Regions from separate parts of the Thalassotalea insulae genome, predicted to be linked through region 1. Evidence: predicted binding sites of a transcription regulator. Region 1 holds the regulator's gene; each other region holds the start of a gene.

Region 1 (10,156 bases):
ATCAAGTAAGAAAACCTTGTCTGGTTCAAAATTCCCCGTTAGTCGTACCGGTAAGTCATTTAGCTGTTTTTCAGATTTACTCAACGCCAGTAACTGTTGTAGTTCAATCGCCTGTTGGGTTTGATATTGTGCGATACGCGCTAGTCGTTGTTCTTTTTCCAGCGCTCGGGAAGATTGCCATAAGCCAAGCTTGATTAATCCACAAAAGACGAGCAAAGTAATGGCAACAACAAACCAATTTAGTTGACGAAAGTAATCTTTAACATTAATGAACTGCATACTTTTCCGTAAATACTAATTAGTTTAACAAGAGAGGGTTTTGTGCTTATCAAGATAATTATCGTTGGCTTACTAATATTCATGATCTTTAACTTATTTAAAGCGCTGATATCAATGAATAGAAATGACTCCAATAAACCAAGCATGTCAAAATTTATTGGCCGCCGAGTGATGACTTCTGTCATCATAGTTATCTTATTGCTGCTCGGTATATTAACCGGCGTGATCACCCCTAATCCACGCCCATATTAAGCTTTTTTATAATAAAAAGTGCATATTAACTGACGTTATATGCACTTAATTATGAATATTATTGTGAGTTATTTACCGTTAAAGAATATAAACAAAGACAAATAGCATCACCCAAACCACATCAACAAAGTGCCAATACCAACTCGCGGCTTGAAAGGCAAAATGATTATCGGGGGTAAAATGTCCCTTAAAGACCCGGATCAACATCACAATTAGCATAATGGTACCTAAAGTAACATGCATGCCGTGAAAGCCGGTCAACATATAAAAGGTATTACCATAGATGCCACTGGTTAAGAACAACTTCATTTCTTCTGAATAACCGTGAGCATATTCCAGACCTTGGCAATATAAGAACACTATACCTAGCGCCACGGTTAAGCCAAGCCAGAATTTCAGCATGCCTCTTTTTTCCTGCTCTAACGAGACATGAGCAAAGTGAGCCGTAACTGACGAGGTTAATAATAAAATAGTATTGATTAACGGTAAGCCATACCACCCCATACCGGTTGTTTCACTGCCATCTGGGGTTTTAATTAATGGCCATTGCGCAGTAAATTCTGGCCACAAAACCTGATTGGTCATGGCATTATTACCATCACCGCCTAACCAAGGCACCGCAAAAGTTCTGGCATATAACAAAGCACCAAAAAAGGCAGCAAAAAACATCACTTCAGAAAAAATAAACCAACTCATTCCCTGACGAAACGAGTTATCCATCTGATGACTGTATTTGCCAGACATTGACTCGTTGATAACATTGTTAAACCAGCCAAACAGCATATAAATTACTAAGGCAATACCGGCAAGCAATACATAGCCGCCAAGCCCGGACTCCGCATTTTTCAGATCCGTGACATAGTTTGCCGCCCCTGTTGCTATTAAGAACAAGGCAACCGCCCCAACAATAGGCCAATGGCTTTGTGCGGGTACGTAATATGTTTCATATTTTTTTGTTGTCATAACTTTTCCCCTGTGTTTTAAGCACTACGCCTATGATTCAACCGAACCTGTGATGTCATACAAAGTATAAGACAAGGTGATAGTTGATACCTCTTGTGGCAGTTCAGTATCGACATAAAACTGTAACGCCATTTCAACATCTTCTTGTGATTTCAAAGGTTGGGAATTGAAACAAAAACACTCTATTTTTTGAAAATAAATCGCCGCCTGCCCTGGTGAAACTGACGGAACCGCCTGACCCACTATGTCATTAAGCGATTCATTCTTCGCATAAAACTTAACTAATTTCATTTCACCGGGATGCACTTTTACTTCGTTTACCATCGGCTCGAACTGCCAAGGAATGCCCTTAGCGGTTCGGCTGATAAATTGCACAGTAATGGTTCGGCTTTCGTCTATGCCATCAGCATTGACATTAGCTGCCGAATTCGATGTTTTACCGTTTAACCCGGTGATATCACAAAACACGTCATACAATGGTACTAAAGCAAAACCAAAGCCAAACATAGCAAACACCACTAACATCAGTTTTTTCACTGTTTTAGCGACTTTTTTGTTATTTTCAGGCTGCATTGGTTGTTGCTCAGTGCTCATTAGTAACGACCTATTAATCAATCTTAGGTGGTGTTTCAAAAGTGTGATACGGCGCAGGACTTGGTACTGTCCATTCTAACCCTTCAGCACCATCCCAAGGCTTAGCTTCCGCTTTTTCTCCGCCTTTAATACACTTAATAATTACAGCTAAGAAAATTAGCTGAGATAAGCCAAAGGCAAAGCCACCAATACTGACCCACTTATTAAAATCAGCAAACTGCAGTGCATAATCAGGAATACGACGTGGCATACCTGCTAAGCCTAAAAAGTGCATTGGGAAAAACAGCACATTCACTGAGATTAATGAACACCAAAAATGTGTTTTAGCTAACCCTGAGTGATACATATTGCCAGTCCACTTTGGTAACCAGTAGTAAGTACCGGCGAAGATAGAAAACAATGACCCGGTAACTAGTACATAATGGAAATGTGCAACGACAAAGTAGGTATCATGATACTGAAAATCAATCGGTGTCATTGCCAGCATCAAACCAGAAAAGCCACCGATGGTAAACAAAATCACAAAAGCGATGGAAAACAACATAGGCACTTCAAAAGTCAATGCACCACGCCACATGGTTGCCACCCAGTTAAACACTTTCACGCCAGTAGGTACTGCAATCAACATGGTACAATACATAAAGAACAGCTCACCAAATAACGGCATACCGGTTGTGAACATATGATGTGCCCAAACGATAAATGATAAAAACGCTATTGATGCGGTTGCATACACCATAGAGCTGTAACCAAATAGTTTCTTACGAGCGAAGGCTGGAATGATAGTCGATACGATACCGAATGCCGGCAAAATCATAATATAGACTTCAGGATGGCCGAAGAACCAGAATATATGCTGGAACAATACCGGATCACCACCACCTGCGGCATCAAAAAAGCTGGTGCCGAAATAGGTATCCGTTAATAGCATAGTCACTGCACCTGCCAGTACCGGCATAACGGCAATTAACAGATAAGCAGTAATAAAAAATGTCCAGACAAATAACGGCATTTTCATATAAGTCATGCCTGGCGCCCGCATATTCATTATAGTAACGATAACGTTGATCGCCCCCATAATGGAAGAAATACCCATAATATGCACGGCAAAGACGAAGAATGCGGTACTACCATTTGAATAAGTGGTCGATAGTGGTGCGTAGAAGGTCCAGCCAAAGTTAGGTGCCCCAGATTCCATAAAAAAAGATGCAATCAATATTGAAAAAGCAAATGGCAAGATCCAAAAGCTCCAGTTATTCATCCTTGGCAATGCCATATCGGGCGCCCCTATCATCATAGGGATCATCCAGTTAGCAAAGCCGGTAAACGCTGGCATAATGGCACCAAACACCATAATCAAGCCATGCGTTGTCGTTAACTGATTAAAAAAGTCTGGTTCCATTAACTGCAATCCAGGCTGAAATAGCTCGGCGCGAATGAGCATCGCTAACGCACCGCCAGTCAACAACATGATAAACGCAAACCATAAATACAAAGTACCTATGTCTTTATGATTAGTGGTATATAACCAACGTTTGATACCCGTCATTTTATGGTCATGATGTTCGTCGTGCCCATGCGAGTCGTGAATAGCTTCTGTAGTCATTATTCTGCCTCCCTACTTAGCACTTGCAGCATCAACGTCTGCGGGTTGTACAACATCACCAGTATTATTACCCCAAGCATTTCGCTCATAGGTAATTACCGCAGCAATGTCAGTTTTAGATAATTGAGCACCAAACGCAGCCATCGCTGGATTCTTCTTACTGCCGTTGACGACCATATCAATATGGACATTTATATCACCGGCCGCAATTGGGCTGCCTTTCAATGGTGGGAACGCTGGTGGTAAGCCTGCACCTGTCGGTTGATGACAAGCAACACACATAGTGTTATAAACTTTTTCACCTTTTGTCATCATTTCATCAAGCGTATATTGCTTAGATAAATCTTCGCTGACCGCAGTTGCCGCTTCAGATACAGCTTCAGTAACTTGTTCAACCACTTTCTCAACTGCCTCTTTAACTGGTGCTGCTGTCGGGCTACCACCGGCTACAGCCTGAACATCTGCTGCTTGTACTGCATCTCCAGTATTGTTACCCCAAGCATTACGCTCATAAGTAACGACTGCTGCAATTTCTTTTAAGCTTAATTGTTTACCATAAGCCTGCATACCGGTACCGGCACGGCCATTAAAGACAACGTTAATGTGATCTGCGACACTGCCCGATGTAGCCAAAGGACTGCCTTTAAGTGCAGGGAAAGCTGGTGGTAAACCTAATCCAGTTGGTTGGTGACATGCCGCGCAATAGGCATTATAAGTAGTTTCACCTAATTGCATTAACTCATCCATTGACATTGACGCATTCAGTGATGCCGCCTCAGCTGCTTTCGCATCAGCGATTAATTGTTTTTGCTCATTGAGCCAGTTATCAAAATCAGCTTCTGATTTGACTTCTACCACAATAGGCATAAAACCATGATCTTTACCGCAAAGCTCCGCACACTGGCCGCGATAAATACCCGGTTTATCCACTTTGGTCCAAGCTTCATTAATAAAGCCCGGGTTCGCATCTTGTTTAACCGCAAACGCTGGCACCCACCAAGAGTGGATAACATCATCTGAGGTCATTAAGAAACGTACTTTTTTATTCGCCGGGATCACTAAGTGCTTATCCACTTCTAATAAATAGTGTTCGCCTTTATCTTGCCCAGTTCCCTGCTGGTTTTGAAATTGTTCTCGAGGGGTAGATAAAACTGAGTAGAATTCTATGCCTTGATCAAAATACTTATAATGCCATTTCCATTGAGAGCCTGTGATCTGAATAGTCAGGTCAGAATCATCATTATTTTCCATCGCAATCAGTGTTTTAGTGGCAGGAGCTGCCATCGCGATTAAAATAAGAATGGGCACAACCGTCCAGATTATCTCGACTTTTGTACTTTCATGAAAAGACGCCGCTTTTGCTCCTTTAGATTTGCGATGAAAAATCATCGACCAAATCATAGCGCCAAATACTACAACACCAATGGCGGTACATATATACAGCACGAACATGTGTAATCCATACACTTCGTTACTGATTTCCGTGACACCTTTGGTAAGATTCAACTGCGTTTCCGCCCAAGCTATATTAGGAAGAATCATCCCTAACAGTAGCCAACCTAGGTTACGTCTACTCACTCGACATCTCCTCTACCCTTCTAAGTTCCAAAACTGAAGTTACATAGTAATGCTTAGCTCTTATGTCTTAGTTTTTGGTGTATGTTTTATTGTTATTTTCCTGACGAATTTTTGTACAGTGAAAAGTTCGCCTTATTATTATATTTGTTCATTTTCTATCCTAGAATTACCTAATTCTTGATCTAGGTCAATTTATAATTTTTTACAATTTTAAGAAAAAAGCTAACAATAACAATAGAGTTACAACTCTAAACAATTAGATCGCACGTCTGATAGGGGATAGAGAGAATGTTTACTTTTTGTGCAATTACTCTAAAAAATCTTAGATATTAAGAAACCGCAAGGATATTTTTTGAACAAAAAACAATCTAATAGCAATAATATTACGAGGAAATGATAATTATTCTTAGAAATATATCGTTAATAGCTTAATTTTTAAACAGAAGTGTGATTTGTAGACTTTCTCTCATGGAGAAAGAAAGTCTGCTGGGATAATTATGAAATCATATTACATCCAGTCGGCATTACGAATAACGCCTACGGCGAGGCCTTCAACATTAAAGTGCTGAGTAGTGAGATCAACTTTAATCGGAGCAAAGGCTTCATTTTCAGCATGTAGATAAACAACATTGCCTTCGCGTTTAAAACGTTTAACAGTGACATCATCTTCAACCCGGGCAACAATGACCTGACCATTTTGGACATCGGTAGTTTGATGCACTGCCAAGAGATCACCGTCCAAAATACCGATATCCTTCATACTTTCACCATTAACGCGCAATAAATAATCCGCCGAAGGATGAAATAAATTGCCGTCTAACTGATACCTGTCTTCAACATGTTCCTGTGCCAAAATAGGTTCACCTGCTGCAACCCGGCCAATTAACGGCAAACCGGCTTCTTCAATCAATTCTTCGGCCAGACGGATACCTCGCGACGTACCAGGTAACATTTCAATATAACCTTTTTTCGCCAGCGCTTTTAAATGCTCTTCCGCCGCATTGGCCGATTTAAAGCCAAAAAAATCAGCAATTTCAGCACGCGTTGGCGGCATCCCAGTAGCGGAAATTTTTTCTTTTATTAATTCAAAAATTTGCTCTTGGCGAGGAGTGAGAGGACGTAATTCAGACATTTGGCACTTCCTGTAAGTTTGCACAGTATCACTGTTATTGTATACAGGCTGTAAATAATCGCAAGTCCTAAAATTTTATAAAACTTTTCCTTGTCAACTAACTGCGAAATACAATACAATCCTCGCGCCTTAGAAAGGCACCATATTTCTTCTGTGGTGGCTATAGCTCAGTTGGTAGAGCCCCGGATTGTGATTCCGGTTGTCGTGGGTTCAAGTCCCATTAGCCACCCCATTCTTTTACTCTCTCAAATTTTTCTTACATGTGCTTGCAGATCAAAAATTATGCATTTTTGATCTTTAAACCTTTCATTTAAAATTACTTTTGGCATGCTTTGCCATTGCACCATTACGTTTATATCTGAAACTAATCTTTAAGTTATACGGTCTTAGTTAATGTAAGTTGGTAACTATATGGGCTTTATCATGAGCATGTTGCATTCACATGAAATAGTGAAAGGAAAAGTGGTCAAAGGAACGGGCAGTATTTTGGCAAATCTTGATGCTAAAGCAAGGAAGGCTTATGCCAAATGCGCTAATAAGGCGATGAACAAAAAACTAGCGCAAGAAAAAGACTTAGCTTCCAAAGAGCAGTTAAAAGAAATTCATCAACAGCAAGATCATAAAAAGCGCGAAATTTGCGCAAAGCATCGCCACCATTCACTTACTTATTGGCTAATAAAAGCAAGCTTTGCCGAGATATGGCACTATCTATTCTCACATGATGATAAACGGTAAACAGACACTAACTGTTGTGTTCATCCAGAAGCCACGATAAAAATTTTCCAGTTATTACTCTGCTAATTAACAGCTTTTTCCACTCTCAATATAATAGGGAATGGTAATAGTGTCAGTGGCTCGGCTAATAAAAAGCTCTGCGGCTTTATTGCCTTTGACTTCACTGTGTTGGTGTATAGTAGTTAACGGTGGGGTTGAGCGAGTTGCTTCTTCAATGCCATCGAAACCAACCACTCTAATATCTTGAGGTATTTTCAGCCCCATAGCATTAATTTCTTTTAACGCCGCTAATGCAATTGTATCACTCATACACAAGAGCACGTTTGGTCTAGGGCTGGAAGATAATGCTTCTTTTGCCGCAATTAACGCGTAATGATGATTACTTTCTGGAATATTCCATAGCCTGTCTTCCCTAAAATTAACCCCTAACTCCGCTATCGCCCGCCGATAGCCTTGTAGACGTTGATGAGAAATAGAGGCGTGTAAATCCAGCTCAGGTAAATCATATACTCTGCTGGTAAGCTGAGAATCAATGATCCTAAGCCCTAATATCGCTACATCGTCATCTTTAGTTTTTATTGCAAGTTTTGCTATTTCATAAGCCGCTTGTTGATTGTCAATACCAACCGAGGCTTTACGGTCAATATCAAAATCTGCGGTCACTACTTTTTTATCAGTAAGTTTAAGCTGTTCAATTAAAGCAGAGTTACGTGGGCTACCATAACAAATAAAGCCATCAACAAAATCAGCAACACTGTCGATACTGTCCGAAACACCAGAAAATAACAGTAAGTTGACCTTATTTTTTTCTAGTACTGAAGAAACCCCTTTAACAAAACTACTAGCGACCGGGTCTGTGATCATATATTCAACGCTATCAGGCAATACTAGGGCAGCAATATTAAATTGCCCTTTTCTCAATGATTGTGCTGCCTTATTTGGCCCTGAATAACCAAGTTTTCGGCATGATGCAAGAATTTCTTCTCTGCGCTTTTTAGAAAGCTGATCCGGACGATTAAATGCATTAGATACAGTGGCGTTTGATACCCCTAATTCTTTAGCAATACTTTTAAGCGTCCATATTTTCTTAGCTGTCATGGTTACCTTGGGTTAATAGTAGCGTTAATTTTGTTGGCATTATTTCATAAAAAGTGCAAAACGTCCCTACTATCAAAACGCTAGGCTAACAGCTCTTGCAGATCAATAAGGGTAGATTCACCACGTTCGGTTAATTCAATAACACTGTACTTGTCTAGTAAGTTAATCGTTAACCTTGCCTGGCTCTCTTCATTCTCCCACGCCAACGTGATTTCTGCACCTTGCCCTAAGACACTAAAGACACCATCAAAAGCACTGCAGCTATTTCTAAGTTTGATTAACGCCATCATGGCTTTTACAAATGGCTTCTCAATTGCCTGCGCTAACTGCGCGTCATTTAAATAAGGACGATTGATGTCTCTACCAATATTGGTTTGCTCTAGCAAGGTCATGTCATTAGTTTCAGCGAGCAGACCACCATAGTAAACCTGTGGAATGCCTGGCGAGAAAAACTGAATCGCACGGGCTAGTAAATAACCATAATCGCTTTGACCAAGCGCATCATAATAGGTGCAGTTCACTTGGTATAAATCGACATTGCTTGCCGCCGTGCCAGTGGCCATTTTACTCTCTCCACCACTATTAATGTGAATCGTCTCCACCAACTGATCTATTTGCTGCTCAGTCAATAATCCTGGCTTACCGTCCATTGGACCAATATCAATGATACCTATGCCATCATGAGTATCTAATACAGTAATACAATTTTTCGGTGAAATAGTTAACCATTGAATCAGTGCATTAAAGTTGCTACTAAAAATACTGTGTAGAATTAACGGCGGCAGCGCAAAATCATAAACCTGATCAACCCGTTTAGCGATCTCAATTTGAGTTTGATAATACGAATGGATTTCGACTAAAGTTTCCATGCCTAATTTATTCGCAGATTTGGTTAGCTCATCAATAAAGTCAAAGGTTTCATCGATCATAAAACAACTGGTTCCAGCCTTCTTAATAGCATAACCAGCCGCATCTAAACGGATCATCTTGATATTGTTTTGAGCAAAGATGGTTAAGATGCGAGACAAATACTCACGCCCGACGATAGAGTTAACATCTATATCTATCTGATTACTGGTAAACGTCGTCCAGAACTCCGCACTTTCATTATCAGGTAGGTCAAAAGCGGTAAAACAACTACCAGGTCGAGGACGATAAATTTGTTGCTGTTGCTGCTCAGTTAAACCACTAGGAAAAACTTTACCTTTTGTTAAGAAAAGCTCCCAAAACGGTGACTTTTTGCCATTTTTTAGTACGTCTTTAAACTCAAGTGACTGCGCCGACATATGATTAACGATAAGATCAGCCATTAACTCATGCGCTTCTCCCAATAGCTTAACATCTTGCCACTGCCCTAAACGGCTATCGACTTGTGTATGATCTATCGGGTCAAAACCAGCATCGCTGCCATCAATAGGAAAATAAAATGGCAACAAGTGCACGCCAGAAAATAAATCTGAAAACTGATTATGCAATAGTGTATTCAGCGCCGAAATATCTGAACCTGTTAACCTATCAACATAAGTAATGAGCTGAACATTGTTTTTCATAAAACTACCATAAATTTTAAATTGCATCTTAATCGATTAAGATATATCTTTATATACAAGACAAATTTAATCAAGCAATAATTTTGTTTTCTTTAGTAAGGGTCAGTACGAACAAACAAGCTAAAGTTAAATAAGTGAGCAACCCTCATCGCATGAACAGCGATGACAATATTTGCGACAAGGGGAAATATGATGAATCAGACGAGTCACTTAACATTAACTCAATCGCCCATCGAAGACGCAGCGGTGGCTCGAATCAAGCTATTAACCTATATGATGTTTTTTGTTTTTGCCATGACATCAGATTCAGTAGGTGTGATCATTCCACAACTTATCGAAACCTATCAGTTAAATTTAACGCAAGTGAGT
Region 2 (10,156 bases), 1.0 Mb from region 1:
GTGCTGATTTATCTCATGGGATATCTGCAACTGCTCAAGTAGTTGCTCGGGGCGCTAATGAGTGGGATCCTGAATTTGAGTGGGCTTATATTTCTTATGAACTCAATGATGAATTCACCATTCAGGCAGGTAAAAAGCGCTTGCCGCTATTTTATTATTCAGACTTTTATGATGTTGGCTATGCTTATGTATGGATGCGAGCACCGGCAGATAATTATACATGGCAGATCTTTAACTATACAGGCCTCAATGTACTGTATTCGAAAGATATTGGTGACTGGTCAGTTGTCGCTAATCTCTATACTGGTAAAGAAGATGACAAAGACAATAAGTTATTAGGTGACTTCTTCTTTGGGGGCTCTGAAACCCGAGAAATTTGGAAAGATATTTTCGGCGGTGTAATTAATCTAAGTAAAGACTGGTTCGAAGCTCGTTTTACTATTATGGAATACACTAACGAACGTTATATCGATGGTGAACGTGTGATGTGGGATGGCAAAGATCATCGCGACGGTACCTTTTACGGTGGTGCGTTTAACTTCGATTTAGGCGATTGGTTTGTATTAACAGAAATGAGTCGTCTAGATCTAGATGATAATTATGATACACGAATGGTTACCTTTGGTTATCGATTAAATGAGTTGACACCTTTTATTGCTTATTCTGAGTTTGATCAAGACGAAGATGGAGGTGAAGAACACAATACGACGTCTATAGGACTACGCTGGGACTTTCATAGCTCAGCCGTATTTAAGGTTCAGTATGACAAAATTGAAGATAAATCGTTTGATTTAGCCGTTGCTGGTGATAGCAGGGCATTATCTTTTGGTGTTGACGTTGTGTTTTAAGGTGTGACAGATATGAAACTATTTAAAAAATTATTTATAGCCAGCGTTACAGTTACAACTTTTAGTTGTTTTGCTGAAGTTTCAGTAATTGTTAATAGCAGTAATGGCGACACTATTAATCAAAAGTTGATTAAACAAATATATTTAGGCAAAGCGAAATCTTTTCCCAGTGGTAATAAAATTACGGTATTAACCTTAAATGACGATGCGAAAGGAACTGATTTATTTCGTCAAAATGCATTGAATAAATCGAATAGCCAGTATAAGTCTTATTGGGCTAAACGTGCTTTTACCGGGAAAGGAACACCTCCTAAAGAATTATCGAATGCCAATGAAATGATCAACGCAGTCAAATCTGATGCTGGTGCAATAGGGTTTGTGGACAGTAGCGCCGTCACTGGCGATGTGAAAGTCGTGGCGACATTTTAATGTGAGTGAAGTAAATAAGTTAGTTACTTCTACCTGATTGCTCATTAGTGCTTTCAGGTAGAAGCTACATTTTATATGTGTGCTGAGGTGAAGATGCAATTTTTTAGTCGATTAAAGATATTCCATAAAATTCTCGCTATTCTAGCGGTCGCAATTTTAAGTTTTGTTGTTAACTTAGTGATCAATGTCAGCGCAATATCCAAAAACCAACAGTTGTTAAAGTCGATGCAAGATACGGCGATTCATTTGGTTAATCTAACCAGTGAAAATGTAACGGCATGGCAGAGAACCGATGAGTTTTATACACAAAGCGTCTCCTTTGGTGATGAAGATTTGATCACTGCTGCGAATGAATCATTAGAGAAGATTATTACTAATTTGAAACGGGTGAAGTCGCTCGATCCCTCGTTCTCATTAATTGATAAATTAATCAGCCAAGCTAATCAATATCACAGTATTGCGAATGAAATATCAACCGGCTTTATTAATGAAGAGATTGATTTTCAGGCGGCTCAAGGCAAAATAAATATAAAATCACAATTATTTGAGCAGGTGAATGAAGCATTACAAAAGGATAAAACGAATGCAGCCAGTTTGTTTAATCAGTTGGTCGAGCAAACGGTTGAAAACTCGAGTGACTCTCGCGATTTAAGTATTTTAGTTGGTATTTCGTTATTAGCGTTGATGACGGTTTTAAGTGTGGTAATAGCACGCTCTATCAGTCAATCAGTGACTTCAGTAAATGATTCTTTACGAGAATTAGCCGAAGGTGGTGGAGATCTTACCAATCAGCTGTCTGTTGAAAGCCAGGATGAACTCGGAAGTGTGGTTAAACACTTTAATATATTTACACAAATGCTTAGAGGAATAGTTAAGGAAGTGGTCGATGTCGTGATGCCTTTAAGTCAAAGTGCGGAGCAGCTTGCTGAAAAAGTGCATCAAGTTGATGAGAATGTGAAAAGTCAGTCGGAAGTTGCCGAAGTCACTAAGCAGTCGATGATAGAGATGCAGCATAGTGTTACCGATATTGCGAAATCGGCAGCTGAAGCAGCAAGTGCTGCTGAAACAGGTGAAGTTGAAGTAAATCAAGGTATGAGCAACGTACAACGTTCTTTATCGGTTTCTGGTGAGTTGACCGAAGAAATTACCAGTGCTGCGAGTGTGATTAATCAACTGGCGCAAGACTCGCAAAACATGAATCAAATTTTGGATGTGATTAATGGTATTGCAGAACAAACAAACTTATTGGCGTTAAATGCTGCGATAGAAGCGGCAAGGGCAGGCGAACAGGGGCGTGGCTTTGCGGTTGTTGCCGATGAAGTGAGAAGTTTAGCGTCACGCACAGCTTTGTCGACTACTGAAATTAGAGAGCTATTAGATAAGCTGATCTCTGCTGCGGAACAGTCGGTTAACTCAATGGATCTCGCAAAAGGTAAGGCTGACAATAATGAAAGCATTTCAAGGGAAGTTGATCAGTCTTTAACCAACATTAAAGAACAAATTGGCCTTATTAGCACCATGAATAGTCAAATTGCTACAGCAACAGAAGAGCAATCCAGTGTCGCTGAAACTGTAGTGAATAATATTGAAGAAATGTATAACAGTTTTTCATCAACAACTTTAGCGGTTGAGGAAATTGGGGAAGTGGCTAATCAGCTTGACGGCAATGCAAGTCAAATACGAAGCGCGACGTCGAAGTTTATTATTTAGTCTCTGCTTTGTATAAAGCTAAAGTTAAGCCAAAAATTTAACTGCATTGAGGCTCTTTAAATTGAGCCTCAATGCATTTGAGGACGTTACAGTTTTTGATAGTTATCAATAACAAACTGCTCATTAAAGCTTAATTTTTGATAAAGCGGTTTGCCAGCACTAGATGCTTGTAATACTGCGTAATCTCCCCCTAAATCAAGACCACGTTTAATCATCTCTATCATCAATGGTTTCGCTAAGCCTTGTCCTTGAAATTCTGGCACTATACCAACTTGATGAATACCGACAATCTTACCGGTTTGATAAAGTAAACCGCAGGCAACTGGGATTTGATCTTGCCAGGCGAGCAATAACTGAATATCTGAATTTAGGCTGAGCTGCTGGATCACTTGATAATTGATTTGATAGCCAAATGCCTTGCTACCAACCGTAACCCAATGCTTGATATCTTTATCACTCGATATGGGGGTAATGTATAGCGTTTTCTTGCTGGTAGGCAATTGTAGGTTATCGCTTAATGGCAGATACATTGCGGTTTGCTGAAAGCTTAGCGTCCAGTGTTTGCTATGTTCACTAAGGTAGTGGTTAATGGTTTGCTGTGTTGCTTGAGCGCTGGCATCTAGCGCTTTTATGATATTGGCTGGCCAGGTAGGAAATATGCTGCCAGGGCGCAGCTGGCTGAGTAAATTGCTCAGTTGACTATGGGATATCGGTTCCGACGGGTAATGAGCTGCATCCTGTGCTTTATCAAACCAAACACGGTTTGGCCAGTCGTTGTTTTGCGTGAGTTGGTATTGTTTAACTGCATTGAATTGGTTCGCGCCATAGCATTGCCACAGCGCAATTAAGTTTGCCAGATTAGCTTGATTAATCTGTTCTTTGTTTAACTTAACGATTGCCATGAGAGAACCCTCCGTTAATTAATATAATGCCGGCGATGAATAACAAAATGCCAATAGATAACTTAATATCGATAGTTTTTTGTGGCAGGTTAAACCAACCAAAGTGACTGATGATGTTCGCCATGATGATTTGTCCTGCCAGGGCATAAGACATCATGGCGCCAACGCCAAGTTTTGGAATAAGGTAATAAAAAGTACCAACACCAAACGCTGCCAACATACCGCCAGTAAACCATAAATACAGAGGTACGGCGCGTATATCGTCTAATCGTGGTAACTGGCTGGCAGTAAAAGCAATCACTAACAATGAAGACAAGCAGGCAATAAAAAATGCGATACTCGAGCCCAAGAGGACATTTTTTACCAGTAAACCAAGTTTGGCATTCATTGCCGCCTGGATGGCAATAGCGCCGCCAGCAGCCAGTGCCAATAATGATAATAGATTCATCTTAGAGCTCCATGACCATTTCTTGATAATCTAACCTGACCTTGGTTCTGCTCGCAGCTAAATCCTGAGCATCTCGATAACCCAAGGCACAAATGATCGATGCTGTTAATGCTTGCTGTTTGAGGTTAAGCACTTGGTCATAACCGTCACGATCAAAGCCGGTCATAGGACAGCTATCAATTTGTAACAGTGCGGCTGAGGTTAGTAAATTACCCAGAGCGATATAACTTTGCTGGTGTGCCCACTCCTGTTGTTGCTGCTTAGTCATTTTTTCTAGCGAGCTTTTCATGTGGTTGCTATAACCAGTAATACTCTCCGCTGGCTGCTTAGTTGTTGCCAGGTATCTGTCGAGATAACTATCTACAGTGTGGTCGCCAATGTTTGTCTGGCTGGCAATCACAATCAAATGAGAACAGTTTACTACTTTATCCTGGCCAAAAGAGTGAGCGAGCAGTTGTTGGCGAATGCTGTGAGATTTTATCACTAAAACTTTATAAGGTTGTAGGCCATATGACGAGGCGCTTAACCGTGTTGCTTCCATCAGCGTGGTGATTTTATCTTGTGGAACCTTTTGTGCTGAAAATTTTCTCACGGCGTATCGCCAGTTAAGAGCGCTAAGTAAGTTCATCGTTATCGTCCTTTAGTTAAATTTTGCGCAAGGTTAAAATGAATAACGATGGCTTTCATTTACATAGGTTGATCGATTGAACACTTTTTTCGGATGCGGCTTAATTGGGTCGGGGTGATCCCGAGGTGAGCGGCAATATGGTATTGAGGAATACGATCGATTAGCTCTGAGTGTTGTTTAATAAACTTGTGATAGCGCATAGCGGCGTCTTGTTGGACGATTTCAATTTCTCTTTGATCTTTATCCAATAACCAGTTTTGTTCTAAATAGTGAATTTGAAACAGTTTTAAATCGTCTTTTTCTAATAATAGCTGGCGAAATTCCTTGAAGTTGATATCAACTAACTCTGTTTCCTCAATGGTTTCCAAAGCAAATCTTGATGGTGTATTAGTTAACAGCGCAGTCATCGTACCTGGAAACATACCTTCACTAAAAAAATTTTTATTGTACTGATCGCCTTTTTCATTGCTGGTGTAGCCACGCACTAGGCCTCGGTAGATATAGTAGTAACTCTTAGGAATGTCGCCAAGTCCTACGATAACACTCGCTTTTGGTAATAACTTGATTTGGGTGATTGCGCAAAACGCCTGCCAGGTGCTATCAGACAGCGGCGCATAACTTTCCATCGAATGTCTAAGTGTTTGGTATATCTGTTGTTCTTTTATTGTCAGTTTATCTTGTTTCATTACTTGATTATCTGCTAATACGCTTTTTTAAAAAAGCGAATATGGTGAGTTTTGCTAAAAAATTATCACGGAGGGCTAATAGGTGGCTACTAGCAATTTGGGCTCACGCAAAATTTGATTTTTATTTTTGAATAAGTATACTGTTTTTATTTACAGTTGTTTGTGTCAGGGTTATGCGCAAAATCATACATATCGATATGGACTGTTTTTATGCCGCGGTTGAAATGCGTGATAATCCGGCTTACCGTGAGATCCCTATAGCTGTTGGCGGTAACAGCGCCCGTGGTGTGCTCTGTACCTGTAATTATATTGCCAGAGAATATGGTGTGCGTTCTGCTATGCCAAATCATCAGGCAAAAAAACTATGCCCTGATTTATTGATAGTCAATGGCCGGATGGCGGTCTATCAGCAAGTATCCAAGCAGATCCGAGCAATTTTTCAACGTTATACCTCAGTGATAGAACCACTTAGTTTGGATGAAGCTTATTTAGATGTCAGTGATTGTCAACTGCACTACGGTAGTGCGACCTTAATTGCTCAGCAAATTCGAGCCGATATTTACAATGAATTAGGACTTACCGCTTCTGCAGGAGTTGCGCCGAATAAGTTTTTGGCAAAAATCGCCAGTGATGAAAATAAACCCAATGGCCAATGTGTGATCAGCCCTGATCAGGTATCGGAATTTGTTGCAGATTTATCGTTAAGAAAAATTCCTGGTGTTGGGCCAAAAACTGCCGAGCGCTTGGCTCAACATGGTTTTTTGACTTGCCGGGATATCAGGAAAAGTTCGATTGCCAAGTTGCAGTTGGTGGCCGGCAAGCAGGCGGTCAGCTTATATCATCGAAGCTTTGGCAAGGATGAACGTCCAGTGGAAACCCATAGAGAGCGTAAATCGCTCGGTGTGGAAACTACGGTTGTCCACAATATTAACACGCTTGAGCAGGTACTCGCGGTCGCAGATAGTTTGCTGGAGAAATTAAATAATCGTTATTTAGCCTGTCAAGATAAGGGCATTGTCAAACAAGGAGTGAAACTTAAATTTGCCGATTTTAATCAAACCACGGTTGAACAGCAAAGTGGTGAGATAGACGCCAGTATATTTAAGGCGTTATTTGCCAAGGCGATGTTAAGGGCTGATAATCGAGAAATTCGCTTGGTGGGGGTGTCACTAGGGTTTGACAGTCAGCAAAAAGTGTTAGTTGACAGTGGGCAACTAACCCTGCCAATTACATAAAAAAGGATAATAAAATGTTTAAAAAGTTATTAGCCACCTTACTTTGCGTTGTGGCCGCTACCGGACCATTAAGTGCTGGGGAAATGGACGATGTTAAGTTACTGGCAACCAAAGCGGGCGCTAATGTTTATATGTTAACTGGCGCTGGTGGCAATATTGGTCTGCTGGTGACGGAAAAAGGATTATTATTGGTTGATGATCAGTTTCAGCCGCTTGCGGAGAAAATAGAAGCGGCAATGCAGGAGATTAACAATAACGAATTAAAATATGTGGTTAATACGCATTTTCATGGTGATCATACCGGCAGTAATAGTTACTTTGCTCGTCAGGCACCGATTTTTGCCCATAAGAATGTCAGGGCACGCTTAAAAGCCGAAGAAGATTCAGATATCTATCGTTTACCTGTCGTAACTTATCAGGAGGGCGCGACCATCTATCTGGATAATGAAGAAGTTCAGTTGCTTCATCTTCCTGCTGGTCATACCGATGGCGATACTGTGGTCTATTTTAAGCAGGCGAATGTGCTTCATACCGGCGATTTATTTTTTGAACTTGGTTTTCCCTATATCGATCTCGATAGTGGTGGTAGCGTGAAAGGTTATCTGACCAATGTTAAGCAGCTGATTAGTCAAATGCCGGACGATGTGGTGATTATTCCAGGCCACGGTAAACTCACCAATAAGGCCGCCTATATCGCATATGCTGAAATGATAGAATTTAGCATTAACCGAGTCACTAAGGCGTTAAATGAAGGAAAATCACAGCAGGATATTTTGGCACTTGGCATAGGGGAAAAATATCAAGATCAAGCATGGGCATTTATCAGTGAAGAGCGTTGGTTGAAAACTTTAGTTAGAGATTTGAAGTAGTAATTAATCCCTTGGCTATGCTCTTGATAGTAATTGTTAGGTAAACAAGCTATATGTAGCATTGTTCCTTGGCACTACATCACCAACTTCCCTGTTGGTGATGCTAATTCTTTGTCATGTAAAAATCACTCTACCAAAGGCGTGTGTTTAAGTTTAACTATGTCTTTGCGCGCCGAAATGATCTGGGTAAGTAATAATTGCTCGCCTTTTACATCGCTAAAATACGCAATCTGTGAACTAACATGGCCGATAAAATCCAAAGTTTGCTGCTTAATATGGTACTGCCATAGTCGATAATCCTGATTGAATGACCAAATGTTATCGGCTCGCAAAATAAACCTTGTGGATGCACTTTGATTATTAAGTGTTGCAAGATGAACAGCGCCAGAGTCGCTTTGTTGCCAATATTGATTAAATTCATCCTGATAAATTAATCCGGCGGTGTCAGATATTTGCGCCCATTTAACTTGTGTCGTCGTCAGTGGGGTCAAATCTTTTGTTGCGATGTTGTATGTCGCCACCTTGAGCACGCCTTGGATCCGTACTTTGAGCAGTAAATTATCATCGCTTAGCCATTGGTATACTTCGGTAATAGGGTAAGGCAAGTCAATTACCTGTTGTGTTTTGTCTATGTCTATTTCAATAAGTTGGCCATTTACTGCAGCGATTAGGCTATTGCCTTGAGGGCTCCAAGCAAAACTTTCTATCACGGTGTCAGTTGGAAATTGTGTAAGCTGGCTAATTTGCTGACCACGTTTTAACCAAATTTGTTCTTGCCCACTGCGGTCACTGATAAAAGCAATTAACTCACCATTTGGCTGAAAATGCGCATCAAATTCTGCATGTGCAGAGCGAGTTAAACTTTTGTATGGTTGATGGACGGCATTAAAGTGCGCTAGCTGATTAAATTCCGGTTCAAGCTTTGAAGCTAATGCATCAAATGAAGTTTTTGAAATATCAAGATCAACTTTTCCCTGAGTCGCTATGATACTTCGGCCATCGGGATGAAAAGAGTGTCTGCTTAAATCGTTGTATGGGAGCTGAGAGAGCTTACTTACCTTGCCGTCAAATGACAGTGAGAACAAGCGTTTTCCTGTAGTAAAGGCAAGTTGATGAGTAAAGGGATCTTCAAATGGGTAGATCAACCGGTAAGGGAGTAATCCATCTTTGCGTTCAATAGGATGGCTTGTGATGACATTGCCTTGAGTATCTATACGTTGCAGTAAATGTTCGCTTTTATCGTTTATGCCAATAACATACAGCTCATTGTTTTCAGGCAGATGGCCTAAATGATAAATATTAAGCTTACCTGGCGCGTATAGCGTTTTTTCAATTGTTGCATCTGGCATATATTTAACGACGTGCCAGCGGTCATTTTTTTTCTTTAATACCGCGATGTTGCCATTGTCTAGCCAAACAGGATTGGATAATTCTCCATCATGACAACTGACGGCAACTTCAGGTTCCATGGCAGAGGTTAATGCTTGCTCAATGTCTAATGTCATCAAGTTCCAGCACTGGCGCAATACAATATCATGGTCGGTATTTGTAATGTCTTTATTTGCTGCATTGGTGCTTGAACACGTTTCTTTTGCCATAAAGGCGAGTTTTTTACCATCGGGTGTAAACTGATGACTGCCATAAAAGCCTGTACTTAATGTTAGCTGATGTTCTTGGTTATCCGTTAAGTCATAAAGCCAAATATTATTGGCGCAAAAACCATCAAAACGATGAAAAACAATGGCATTGCCGTCTGGACTATAACTTGCGTTAGTTTCTTTCGCATCACTGACTAAAATAGGCGTTAGTGAATTTAACTCAAGATTTCTAGTGGAGGAAGGCAGTAAATGAAAACTACTTATTACCAGCATGAACACTATTAATATGATGATAATTGCTTTTAGATTTATCAGCCGTTGATGCCAACGACTTTTGTTTTCTTTGAGTTGTTCAGTTTTGTTTAATACTGTAGGTGATATTCGTTCGTTAATTGTTGTTTTATCACTATTTTGAAGGTTTTCTGAAGCATTGCTTTTCTCATGCTGTATGTTGGATGCTTCAAATGTTGAGCTTGAGCCTGCGCGATTGATTAGTGGCTGTTTTCGTTCTTCCGTATTTGAATTTTCTTGCGGCTCTTTGGCTAAGCGGACATTGGCTTCTAAACTATAGCCCTTTTTGGCGTGGGTTTTAATGATGGTCTGTAGTTTGCTGTTGTCACCCATGGCTTTGCGAAGCTGAGCAATACAGCGTTGAACCGAATTAGGAGAGACAACGGTATTTCCCCAGACTTTATCCATAATGGTTTCGACGCTGACAACACTTGGCGTGTTTTCAATTAATACCAGTAACACTTCAAGTGACTTTGGTGGGACATTAACTAAGGCATCTTGCGTATCGCATT
Region 3 (10,156 bases), 890 kb from region 1:
TTCGGATTTACCTGAAAAATATTCCACAATGTGGCATTGTTTTCCCGTAATTCAGGTACTAGCAATAACAGCATCACGGCGAGCAAAATACCATAACTGGCGGAGTTTACGACGTATTTGATAAGGCTTTTAAGTTTCAAAATATTTTTATTATTAATATGGCTTAGCGAGAAGATTATCATAAACCGATGAAAGCGTTAAAGCATTTAATCAAGTGTATCAAACAGTAATGATTTTTGATTCAGATAAAAAACGGCTCAATCATGAGCCGTTTTTTTGGGGGGAGAAAATTTAGTATTAGCGAATACGAATATAAAGGTTCGAATTACCACGAATAATATTAAGTAGTGAGATACCTTGATTATTTTTAAGGTAATCTCTTAATTCAGCGATATTTTTGATACGTTGACGGTTCACACCAACGATAATATCGCCGCCCCGTAAACCAATCATAGCGGCTGGAGTGTCATCCTCGACAGATGTTACTAATACCCCCTCATTGGTGTTGTTATTTCCTAACACAGCACCTTCAAGCATTTTGTGTATGCTGACCGGTTCTATACTTGCAGACTCTGCTTTTTTCAGCGTAACCTTGTAGGTTTTTTCATCGCCATTGGTTTTAATAACGCTAAGTTTGACTTCGTTACCAGCACCGATAGAGCCAATTTTGCCGCGTAGTTCACTGAAAGAGCGGATCTTCTTGCCATTAACTTTAGTAATAACATCGCCTGCCTCAATACCTGCTTCATCTGCTGCTGAACCTTCAGTCACTTGTTCAACAAAAGCACCTTGTGCTTCTTCCAGTTCCATTGCCTGAGCAAATTCACCGGTAACACTACGGCCAGCTACGCCTAATACACCACGGCGAACTTCACCATATTCAATGATTTGGTCGACGAGGTTTTTCACCATATTACTTGGAATGGCAAAGCCGATACCAACGTTACCACCATTTGGTCCAATAATAGCGGTATTAATGCCGATCAGATCACCTTTTAAATTGATTAATGCGCCACCTGAGTTTCCACTGTTAATCGCAGCATCTGTTTGAATAAAGTCTTCAAAGTTATCGGCATTTAGTCCACTGCGTCCAAGCGCACTGACAATACCCGAGGTAACCGTTTGGCCTAGACCAAATGGACTGCCGATAGCGACAGCGAAATCGCCGACACGTAATTTATCGGAGTCGGCAATGTTAACTTCTTTTAAGTTATCTGCTTCGACTTGTAATAGGGCGATATCACTGTTTTCATCGGCACCAATTTTTTTTGCTTCTATCTGGCGACCATCTTTTAATGTGATTTGAATCTCATCTGCTTCATTGATGACATGGTTATTGGTAACAACATACCCTTTGTCAGCATCAATAATAACCCCTGAGCCTAAACCTTGAAACGGTCTTTCTCTTGATGGCGTTTGCCTTGGATTACCGAAAAAAAAGCGAAAAGCATCAGGGACATTTCGCTGCTTTATTTCATGTGTTCCTCTTACGGAAATTAATACTACGGCAGGTGTTACCTTTTCTAACATTGGTGCTAGGCTGGGTAATTGCTGGCCGTTGACTGAAACGGGAAGATTGGCGTGAGCCGGTAAACTGGATAAAGCTAAAGAACTTGAAAGTAAAACGCTACTAATTAAAACAGACATTTTTTTCATTGGTAAAATTTCTCCAAACGAACTTATTGATACCCAAATAGAGACTTCCTGTTTTCAGAGAAGTTCCTATTCATTAATTTCACTATTTGTAACAGTATGTTTCTTATCGTTAAAAAGACCACTAGATTCACCAGAATAATCTAATGGTGCTTCAGTGATCTCTTTATCCGGACGTGTTGTTTTGTTATGACGTAGTGCGACCGTTTGCGCTAATTGTTCCTGAGTTTCTTTTGAGAAAAATGGCATTACTTCACCTTCTGCCGGGGTCGCTTGTTGCAGCAGCTTAGTGCTTTGCTCCATTTGTTGCATTGCTTTTTGACAGGTAGTATTCATTTGTTCCAATAATTGGGTTGAATTATCAAGGTGTTCTGCAACATCTAATTTATATTGTGCTAACGTTGCTTCGCTTTGATTGGCCTTTTCAGCAAGCTGTTGATGTTCTTGATTGCTGGCTGACAACATTTTATTAGCGATAAAGCCTACTAGAGCGCCAACTGCAAAAATGAGGATTCCAATAACGATATTCATAATGGTGATACCTTTTATCTAGTCGCGGAAAATTGTATTCGCGGAAAAAATTGGTGAAAATAGAGAGTAACATACTCTAGTAAGTTCATTTACTCGAAAAATAAATATGTATGCGAAATTTTGTTTTTCAAGAAAAAACTTACCATTAATTAAATTGTAGCAATGATTAACCTATCTCCCCTAGAAAAGTATAACCAAGATTTAGCCCGTGATGATTTTCAGCATGATGCCGCGCAAGAAAATGCTGTCCGTCATTTACAACGTTTATATCAAGACTTACAAAATAAACCCTTGCCAGTAACAGGGTTTAAGAAAGTATTTAACCGCTGGAAACGTGTGGTAGCGAAATCAGAACCGAGATCGATTAAAGGGCTGTATTTTTGGGGCGGCGTTGGCCGTGGTAAAACTTATCTGGTGGATACCTTCTACGATTGCTTGCCTTTTGACAATAAAATGCGCGTTCACTTTCATCGTTTTATGCATCGGGTACATCAGGAATTACAATCTCTGGCCGGACAGGCAGATCCATTAAAGATAATTGCTAAACGTTTTGCTAACGAAACCTGCATTATTTGTTTTGATGAATTTTTTGTCTCTGACATAACGGATGCCATGATTTTAGGTACATTATTTGAAGAGCTGTTTGCTCATCATGTGACTTTAGTCGCGACTTCAAATATTGTGCCCGATGATTTGTACCGTAATGGGTTGCAACGAGCACGTTTTCTGCCAGCAATAAAATTAATCAACCAGCACTGTGAAGTGGTCAACGTTGATAGTGGAATTGATTATCGACTGCGTACTTTGGAACAGGCGGAAATCTATCATGCGCCGCTAGATCAGCAAGCAGCACATAATTTGTCGCAGTATTTTCAGCAATTGTCAGTGGAGCCTGGCAAACCCAATGTGACTGTTGAAATTAATAATCGACCGTTAACCACCATAGAAGAGTCTAAAGGTGTAGTGCATTTTGATTATGCGGTATTGTGTGAGTCAGCGCGTAGCCAGGCGGATTATATGGAGCTTAGCCGTTTATATCACACGGTCTTACTGGCAAATGTCAAACAAATGAATGTTGATTGTGATGATGCCGCTCGCCGTTTTATTGCTATGGTAGATGAATTTTATGAACGTAAAGTAAAACTGATCATTTCTGCCGAAGTGGTTATGGAAGACTTATATAGTCATGGCGGTTTAGCATTTGAATTTAAACGTTGCTTGTCGCGTCTGCAAGAGATGCAGTCACATGAGTATCTCGCATCTGAGCATTTACCTTAATTAAAATTGGCTAAACAAGCTGCACTTAAAACACGGCAAATTAGTCCGTGTTTTTTTATGCCAAAATTCCATATTGTCAATATATTGTGCTTTTGTTTGATCTTGATCGCAATATGTAGTGTTTTGTCTTTTCCTTTTTATTTGTCTTTGTAAACTGTTGCGAAAAAAATAACTAATAAAAAGGATATAAATCATGTCGCAAACTCTGACCGGACCGGTTAACACTGAAATTGAACTTCAAGCTACTTCTGTTGATATTTGGGATAAAAAATATCGTCTTAAAGATAAAACTGGTCAGCCACAAGAACAAACCATTGATGAAACTTATGCCCGCGTTGCGAATGCGTTGGCTGAGATTGAGCCTAAGCAGAAAAAGCAATGGCGCGATAAGTTCCTCTGGGCGTTAAAATCTGGGGCTTATCCGGCTGGTAGAATTATTGCTAATGCCGGCGCGAGTGCGTTTAAGCCGTCTACGTCAACAATAAACTGTACTGTATCCGGTACTATTGAAGATTCCATGACTGGAATTTTGTCACGAGTGCATGAGTCAGGATTAACCTTAAAAGCAGGTTGTGGAATTGGTTATGAGTTTTCTACTTTGCGGCCGAGTGGGGCTTATGTCGCGGGAGCGGGAGCAAGAACTTCTGGCCCGATGTCCTTTATGGATATTTTTGACAAAATGTGTTTTACCGTCAGTTCTGCTGGCGGACGTCGCGGCGCACAGATGGGAGTTTTTGATGTCTCTCATCCTGATGTTAAAGACTTTATCTTAGCAAAACGTGAAGATGGCCGTTTACGGCAGTTTAACCTGTCATTACTGATCACTGATGAGTTTATTGAAGCGGTGAAAAATCAGCAAGACTGGCCTTTGGTTTTTCCTATTTCTGAAAAAGAGCTAGCGGCAGAAAAAATAAAGTTAACGGATAGTAGCAAGATACATTTTCGTGAAAATTATTTTGATGAAGACTATGTCAAAAAGCACGATTATATAGTTAATCAACAAGGACAAATTGCCTGTAAAGTTTATGATCGTATTCCGGCGAATCGCTTATGGGACATGATCATGAGTAATACCTTTGATTATGCCGAGCCAGGCTTTTTATTGATTGATCATGCCAACGAATACAATAACAACTGGTTTTGTGAGCAATTACGCGCCAGTAACCCTTGTGGCGAGCAAATATTGCCACCATACGGCGCTTGTTTACTCGGTTCTATTAATTTAGTGAAATTTGTTGAGCAGCCGTTTAGTGAACAGGCACAGTTTGATTGGCCTAAGTTTAGGGAAGTGGTCAAAGTATTTACCCGCATGCTGGATAATGTAGTAGAAATCAATGGATTGCCATTGGAACAGCAACGCCAGGAAATTCAAAATAAACGCCGTCATGGCATGGGCTATTTAGGGTTAGGTTCGGCACTGACCATGCTCAAAATTCCTTATAACAGCCCACAAGCCGTGGCTTTTACTGAGGAAGTTTCTAAAGTGATGGCTATCACTGGCTGGCAGGTGGCATTAGAGCTGGCAAAAGAAAAAGGCCCTGCGCCAGTATTAACACAGTCATTTGTGGTGACAGCGCAGATGTTGTCGAAACGACCGGAAATGAAAGCGGATGGTATTAAAGTCGGCGACAACATTAAAGGGTCGGTATTGCACGCAAAATATAGTCGTTATATGCAACGAATTGCCGAAGAGCAGCCTGAATTGGTTGAGCAACTTGCGAAAGTCGGTGCACGTTTTACTCATCATAGCTCAATAGCACCAACCGGTACCTTAGCATTGAGTTTAGGGAATAATGCGTCCAACGGTATTGAGCCGAGTTTTGCCCATGAATATCATCGCAATATTATCCGTGAAGGGAAGAAATCAAAAGAGTCGGTCGCGGTTGCCAGTTTTGAGCTGTTAGCTTATCGCCATTTTATTAATGAAGATGCACAAGCCTATAGCGCGGATGGCCACAATCAATTGCCGGATTATTTTGTCGCCAGTGACAGTATTACTCCACAAGAACATGTTGATATTCAGGCTGCTGCCCAATATTGGGTCGACTCTTCTATCTCTAAAACCATTAACGTACCAACGGATTGTGATTACCTGACGTTTAAAAATATCTACCTCTATGCCTACGATAAAGGATTAAAAGGTTGCACTACCTTCAGGTTTAACCCTGAAGTTCATCAGGGAGTGTTAGTAAAAGAAACCGATCTGGCCTCAGTGGAATATGAATTTACTTTAGAGGATGGTTCAACTTTTACCATGAAAGGCAATGAAGAGCTGATTTACGATGGTGAAACTCACACCGCGGCAAATCTTCATGATGCGCTAAAAGAAGGCTATTACGGCAAGCTGTAACACTAATTATTATTAAGGATAACGTTAATGAAAGAAGTTACTCAAACTATTACCGCAGTAAAAGTTAATACTGCCAAATCACAAGCAGAACATGCAGAAGCCCCACAAACCACCAATTTAAATGAAACGGTACAGCGCCCGGAAATGTTGGTGGGTTCTACTTATAAAATTAAGCCACCGATTTCCGATCATGCCTTGTATATAACAATTAATGACATTTTGCTTAACCCAGGAAGTGAGCAGGAAATTCGTCGCCCTTTTGAAATTTTTGTTAACTCAAAAAATATGGAGTTTTATGCCTGGGTAGTGGCATTAACTCGGGTTATTTCTGCAGTATTTCGTAAAGGCGGTGATTGCACATTTCTGGTCGAAGAACTCAAAGCAGTATTTGATCCTAAAGGTGGCTACTACCAGCGCGGTACCGGCATCTTTATGCCGTCGGTTGTTGCGGAAATTGGGCAGATCATCGAAACCCATTTAAAGACCTTAGACATGCTGCCAGAGCATGAAATAGATGCCCATCAGCAGGCCTATATTCAACAAAAAAAACAAGCGGCAATGGCTGAACAAGAGAGTGAACAGCACGCTTTTCCGGCTAGCGCCAGTAAATGCAGTAAATGCCATCAAAAATCGGTGGTACTACTCGATGGTTGTGCCACTTGTTTAAATTGTGGAGACTCAAAATGTGGTTAACAGTAATTTTGAGCCTATTGCTATAACGATTAACCGTTAAGCAATATTTGCATTTTCACAATAGATAATTATACTGTATAAATAAACAGTATTGGTGCGGTGTAATTATTTGTTGTGATGAATCCGATCATTGAAAGCTTAACTAATCAGCGTTTGCTTTGGCGTGGTTTTGAGCAGAAAGCTCAGCCGAAATCCATTGCAACTGGTTATGAACAGTTAGATGAAAAATTAGCCGGTGGGCTTCCTGAATATGGGGTTGTAGAAATAAAAAGCCTGAATGGTATTGGTGAAGTTCGTCTCTTTAGTCGTTATCTTCTACAGGCGCAGCAGCAAGGATTAATCGTTTTTATCGCGCCCCCCGCTTTGGTTTCCAGTGAGTTTTTGCATGCTATTGGTTTAGATATTTCTCAAGTCTATATTTTAACTCCTGAACATGAAAAAGATGCGTTGTGGTGTGCTGAACTGTGCTTAAAAAGTGGCTGTTGTCAGAGTGTTTTACTCTGGTGCGCGGATATCGCCTTACATCAGGTAAAACGCCTGTTGTTAGCTAGTGAAACGGGCCATAGCTGTTTATTGTTATATCGGCCATTGCTTAAGCATAGCCTGGCATTACCAGTACACATAAGTATGCGTTTTATCGCGGATGCTTTGGGGATCAAAGTGACTGTTGATAAATGTCGCGGTTGTGCACCGTCATCCGCGTTTATTGTTGATATGCAAGCGCATTGGCCTGAATTTACTGTGGCGGCTGAGCAGCCGAGAGCAACTAAGCGACGGATTGCTGATATTCAGGTTAGCTGATGTTGTGGGCTTATCTTTATTTTCCATCGTTACAGCTTGATGGTGTTGTGACTGAGGGAGGTCGTGACTGGCAGCCGGTAGTGATCTTAGATGGCAATAACAATGAAATTGTCCAACTTAATGCTCAGGCGAAACAAAGTGGTTTAAGACTCGGTATGGGGCTGGCGACAGCTGTTGCCTTAGAGCATCAATTACAGGTGTTGCCTTATTGTCAGCAACAAGAGCGGCAAACACTTACTTTTATTGCTGAACAGCTATATCAAGTGAGTTCTGATATTGCATTAGATAGCCCAAATGGTTTGTATTTACGCATAGAAAATATGCTGGCTTTATACGGTGATTTGAGCGGATACTGGCAAAATTTGCAGTCGGTATTACAACCGCTGCAGCTGAGCTTACATTATGCTACAGCTTATAGTCCCAGCGCAGCTAAAGTATTAGCCAGAGCTAAGGTTGATCGTTTATTAACTGAGCAAAAAAAGGTGCTATCAATACTGAACTCCTTATCGATTAATTCTTTAGCGCTTGACCAAAAAGTGCAAAAGCAACTGGATAAAATTGGTGCTAAGACTATTGGCCAGTTACTAAGCTTACCAAAAGAACAGCTAAGTCAACGTTTTGATAGTTCGGTTACTCATTATCTTCGTCGTTTAGTGAATGGTGATGATTTGCCCATGGTGTTTTATCAGCCTCAGGGGCATTTTTTTCATTATTTGGAATTGCTTTATGAAATTAACGACAGTAATAAATTATTGTTTCCCATTAAAAGCTTGTTGTCATTATTAGCGAATTACCTAAAGAAAGCCGATTTATTGAGTGATCGTTTAGTGATCACTTTGTTTTTACGTAATCAGCCGTCAAAAGACGTGGTGATTAATAGTGCTGAAGCTATCTATCAGGCATCACAGTGGTTAAGTCTCACTGAACTCACCTTAGCGTCATTACAATTAGCTGCTCCTGTGGTTGCTATCAGCCTAACCTGTAAGCGTTTCAGTTCGCAACAGCAGCAGTCAGGAGATTTTTTTTCTCTAGCAGAGGGCAAGTATACTCGGCAAAGACTGCTTAGTTTGTTGTTAGCGAAATTAGGTCAGAGTCGGGTGCACTCGTTGTTATTAACGGATGATTATCGGCCAGAATGCGCCAATGGTTATGCACCGATAAATTTAGTGAGCCAGCGAAAAATAAAAACGGAGCATTTTACTCGATTAAGACCAAGTTATCTTTTACCCGAGCCGTTAGCATTAGCAACAGAAATAGCGGTTTTTTCATCGCCAGAGCGTATTGAAACCGCATGGTGGGAAAATACAGTGAAACGGGATTATTTTATTGGTCGTAATCCGTACGGGCAATGGTGCTGGTTATATCGTCAGGCGGATCATCGCTGGTTTATTCATGGTTATTTTGCCTAGGTGGTTAAGATGCAATATGCAGAATTAATTTGCCAAAGTTACTATTCTTTTTTGCATGGCGCTTCAAGTCCTGAAGCATTAGTTCGTCAAGCACAGGCTTATAATTATCAGGCTATTGCGATCACAGATGAATGCTCAGTAGCCGGTGTAGTCAAAGCGCATCGTTACATTCAGCAGCATCAGTTGGCACTAAAGCTTATTGTCGGTGCCCGTTTTACTTTTCAGCGTGATCAGTGCGCGACTGAGTTGGTACTACTTTGTCCTAATCGTCAGGCATATGCCGAATTGTGCCGAGTGATCACTAACAGTCGCCGACGCTGTACTAAAGGACATTATCGTTTAACGGACTGGGATATTAATTCATTGAAATATTGTTTCTTACTGTGGCTTGCAAGTGGTGACAAAAAACGGGATATAGTTTGGCTGCAATGGTTTAAGCGTTATCATCACGGGCGATTATGGCTGGCTGCTTTTCGACAGCTGGCGTCGCAAGAAAAGCAATATTTATTACAGTGTCAGCAATTAGCACAGCAGTATAATGTGCCGATTGTTGCCACCGGTAATGTGTTGATGAGTGATAAAGCAAATTTACCTCTTCAACAAGTACTTAGTGCGATTCGCTACGGTAAAAGTGTCGATAAGTTGGGGCATCAATTACTGAGTAATGCCGAGCGTTCGCTTCGCCCTTTGGAGCAAATGGCTCGGCTATTTGATCCAGGCTTACTTGCTGAGTCTGTGGTAATCGCTAAACAATGCCATTTTTGTTTATCCGAGTTGCGATATCAGTATCCGGCAGAGCTGATACCTGACGAGTACACCCCTATCACTTATTTGAGAATATTGGTTGAACAGGGGAAGAAACGTCGCTTCACCACCGGGGTGCCTGCGGATATCGAGCAAATTATTGCTAAAGAGCTTAATTTGATTGAGCAAATGAACTATGAGCACTTTTTTATCACCATCTATGACATCGTTCAGTTTGCTAAACGCCAAGGCATTTTATATCAGGGCCGGGGATCTTCAGCTAATTCCATTGTTTGCTATTGCTTAGAAATTACCGCTGTCGATCCGAGACAAATTTCAGTGTTATTTGAACGTTTTATTTCCCTGGAACGCCAAGAGCCACCAGATATAGATGTTGATTTTGAACATCAGCGCAGAGAAGAAGTGTTTCAGTATATTTATCAGAAATATGGTCGAGAGCGCACGGCACTGGCAGCAACTGTAGTAACTTATCGTTTGAAAAGTGCAATCCGAGCAGTGGGGAAGGCGCTTGGTTTCAATATCACTCAGCTTGAGTTTTTTATTAAAAGTATTAACCGCCGAGATCAGCAATCTCCCTGGTATAGCCAGATAGCACAGCTAGGGCTGGATTTAGAAAGTAAGAAAGCGCAGCAATTTATTGAACTGGTCGAGCAAATTAAAGGGGTGCCAAGACATT

What was found. The regulator LexA, encoded in region 1, represses DNA repair genes until DNA is damaged. The targets are predictions, from matches to a motif close to TACTGTATNNNNATACAGTA.
Region 2: a site for LexA is predicted at 5,790-5,809, ahead of dinB (DNA polymerase IV). Genes of this name have one in related genera too.
Region 3: a site for LexA is predicted at 6,577-6,596, ahead of imuA (translesion DNA synthesis-associated protein ImuA). Genes of this name have one in related genera too.

Annotation. Positions count from the first base shown of each region.
Region 1 covers NZ_BSST01000001.1:2,254,439-2,264,594, reverse strand. Annotated here, with positions in the region: gene QQK06_RS10330 (SURF1 family protein) at 1-279, opposite strand, end outside; gene QQK06_RS10325 (DUF2909 domain-containing protein) at 322-531, shown strand; gene QQK06_RS10320 (cytochrome c oxidase subunit 3) at 610-1,494, opposite strand; gene QQK06_RS10315 (cytochrome c oxidase assembly protein) at 1,525-2,088, opposite strand; gene ctaD (cytochrome c oxidase subunit I) at 2,102-3,694, opposite strand; gene coxB (cytochrome c oxidase subunit II) at 3,707-5,236, opposite strand; gene lexA (transcriptional repressor LexA) at 5,781-6,404, opposite strand; tRNA gene QQK06_RS10295 (tRNA-His) at 6,561-6,636, shown strand; gene QQK06_RS10290 (hypothetical protein) at 6,828-7,139, shown strand; gene QQK06_RS10285 (LacI family DNA-binding transcriptional regulator) at 7,206-8,237, opposite strand; gene gtfA (sucrose phosphorylase) at 8,318-9,787, opposite strand; gene QQK06_RS10275 (MFS transporter) at 9,980-10,156, shown strand, end outside.
Region 2 covers NZ_BSST01000001.1:3,292,482-3,302,637, forward strand. Annotated here, with positions in the region: gene QQK06_RS14885 (porin) at 1-848, shown strand, start outside; gene QQK06_RS14890 (type 2 periplasmic-binding domain-containing protein) at 861-1,277, shown strand; gene QQK06_RS14895 (methyl-accepting chemotaxis protein) at 1,371-2,987, shown strand; gene QQK06_RS14900 (GNAT family N-acetyltransferase) at 3,074-3,889, opposite strand; gene QQK06_RS14905 (DMT family transporter) at 3,876-4,337, opposite strand; gene QQK06_RS14910 (NAD(P)H-dependent oxidoreductase) at 4,339-4,965, opposite strand; gene QQK06_RS14915 (Crp/Fnr family transcriptional regulator) at 5,025-5,651, opposite strand; gene dinB (DNA polymerase IV) at 5,825-6,886, shown strand; gene QQK06_RS14925 (MBL fold metallo-hydrolase) at 6,901-7,755, shown strand; gene QQK06_RS14930 (winged helix-turn-helix domain-containing protein) at 7,881-10,156, opposite strand, start outside.
Region 3 covers NZ_BSST01000001.1:1,362,991-1,373,146, reverse strand. Annotated here, with positions in the region: gene QQK06_RS06270 (S1C family serine protease) at 1-140, opposite strand, end outside; gene QQK06_RS06265 (DegQ family serine endoprotease) at 298-1,656, opposite strand; gene QQK06_RS06260 (Z-ring associated ZapG family protein) at 1,723-2,184, opposite strand; gene zapE (cell division protein ZapE) at 2,347-3,462, shown strand; gene QQK06_RS06250 (adenosylcobalamin-dependent ribonucleoside-diphosphate reductase) at 3,656-5,812, shown strand; gene QQK06_RS06245 (TSCPD domain-containing protein) at 5,840-6,505, shown strand; gene imuA (translesion DNA synthesis-associated protein ImuA) at 6,623-7,306, shown strand; gene QQK06_RS06235 (Y-family DNA polymerase) at 7,306-8,715, shown strand; gene QQK06_RS06230 (error-prone DNA polymerase) at 8,725-10,156, shown strand, end outside.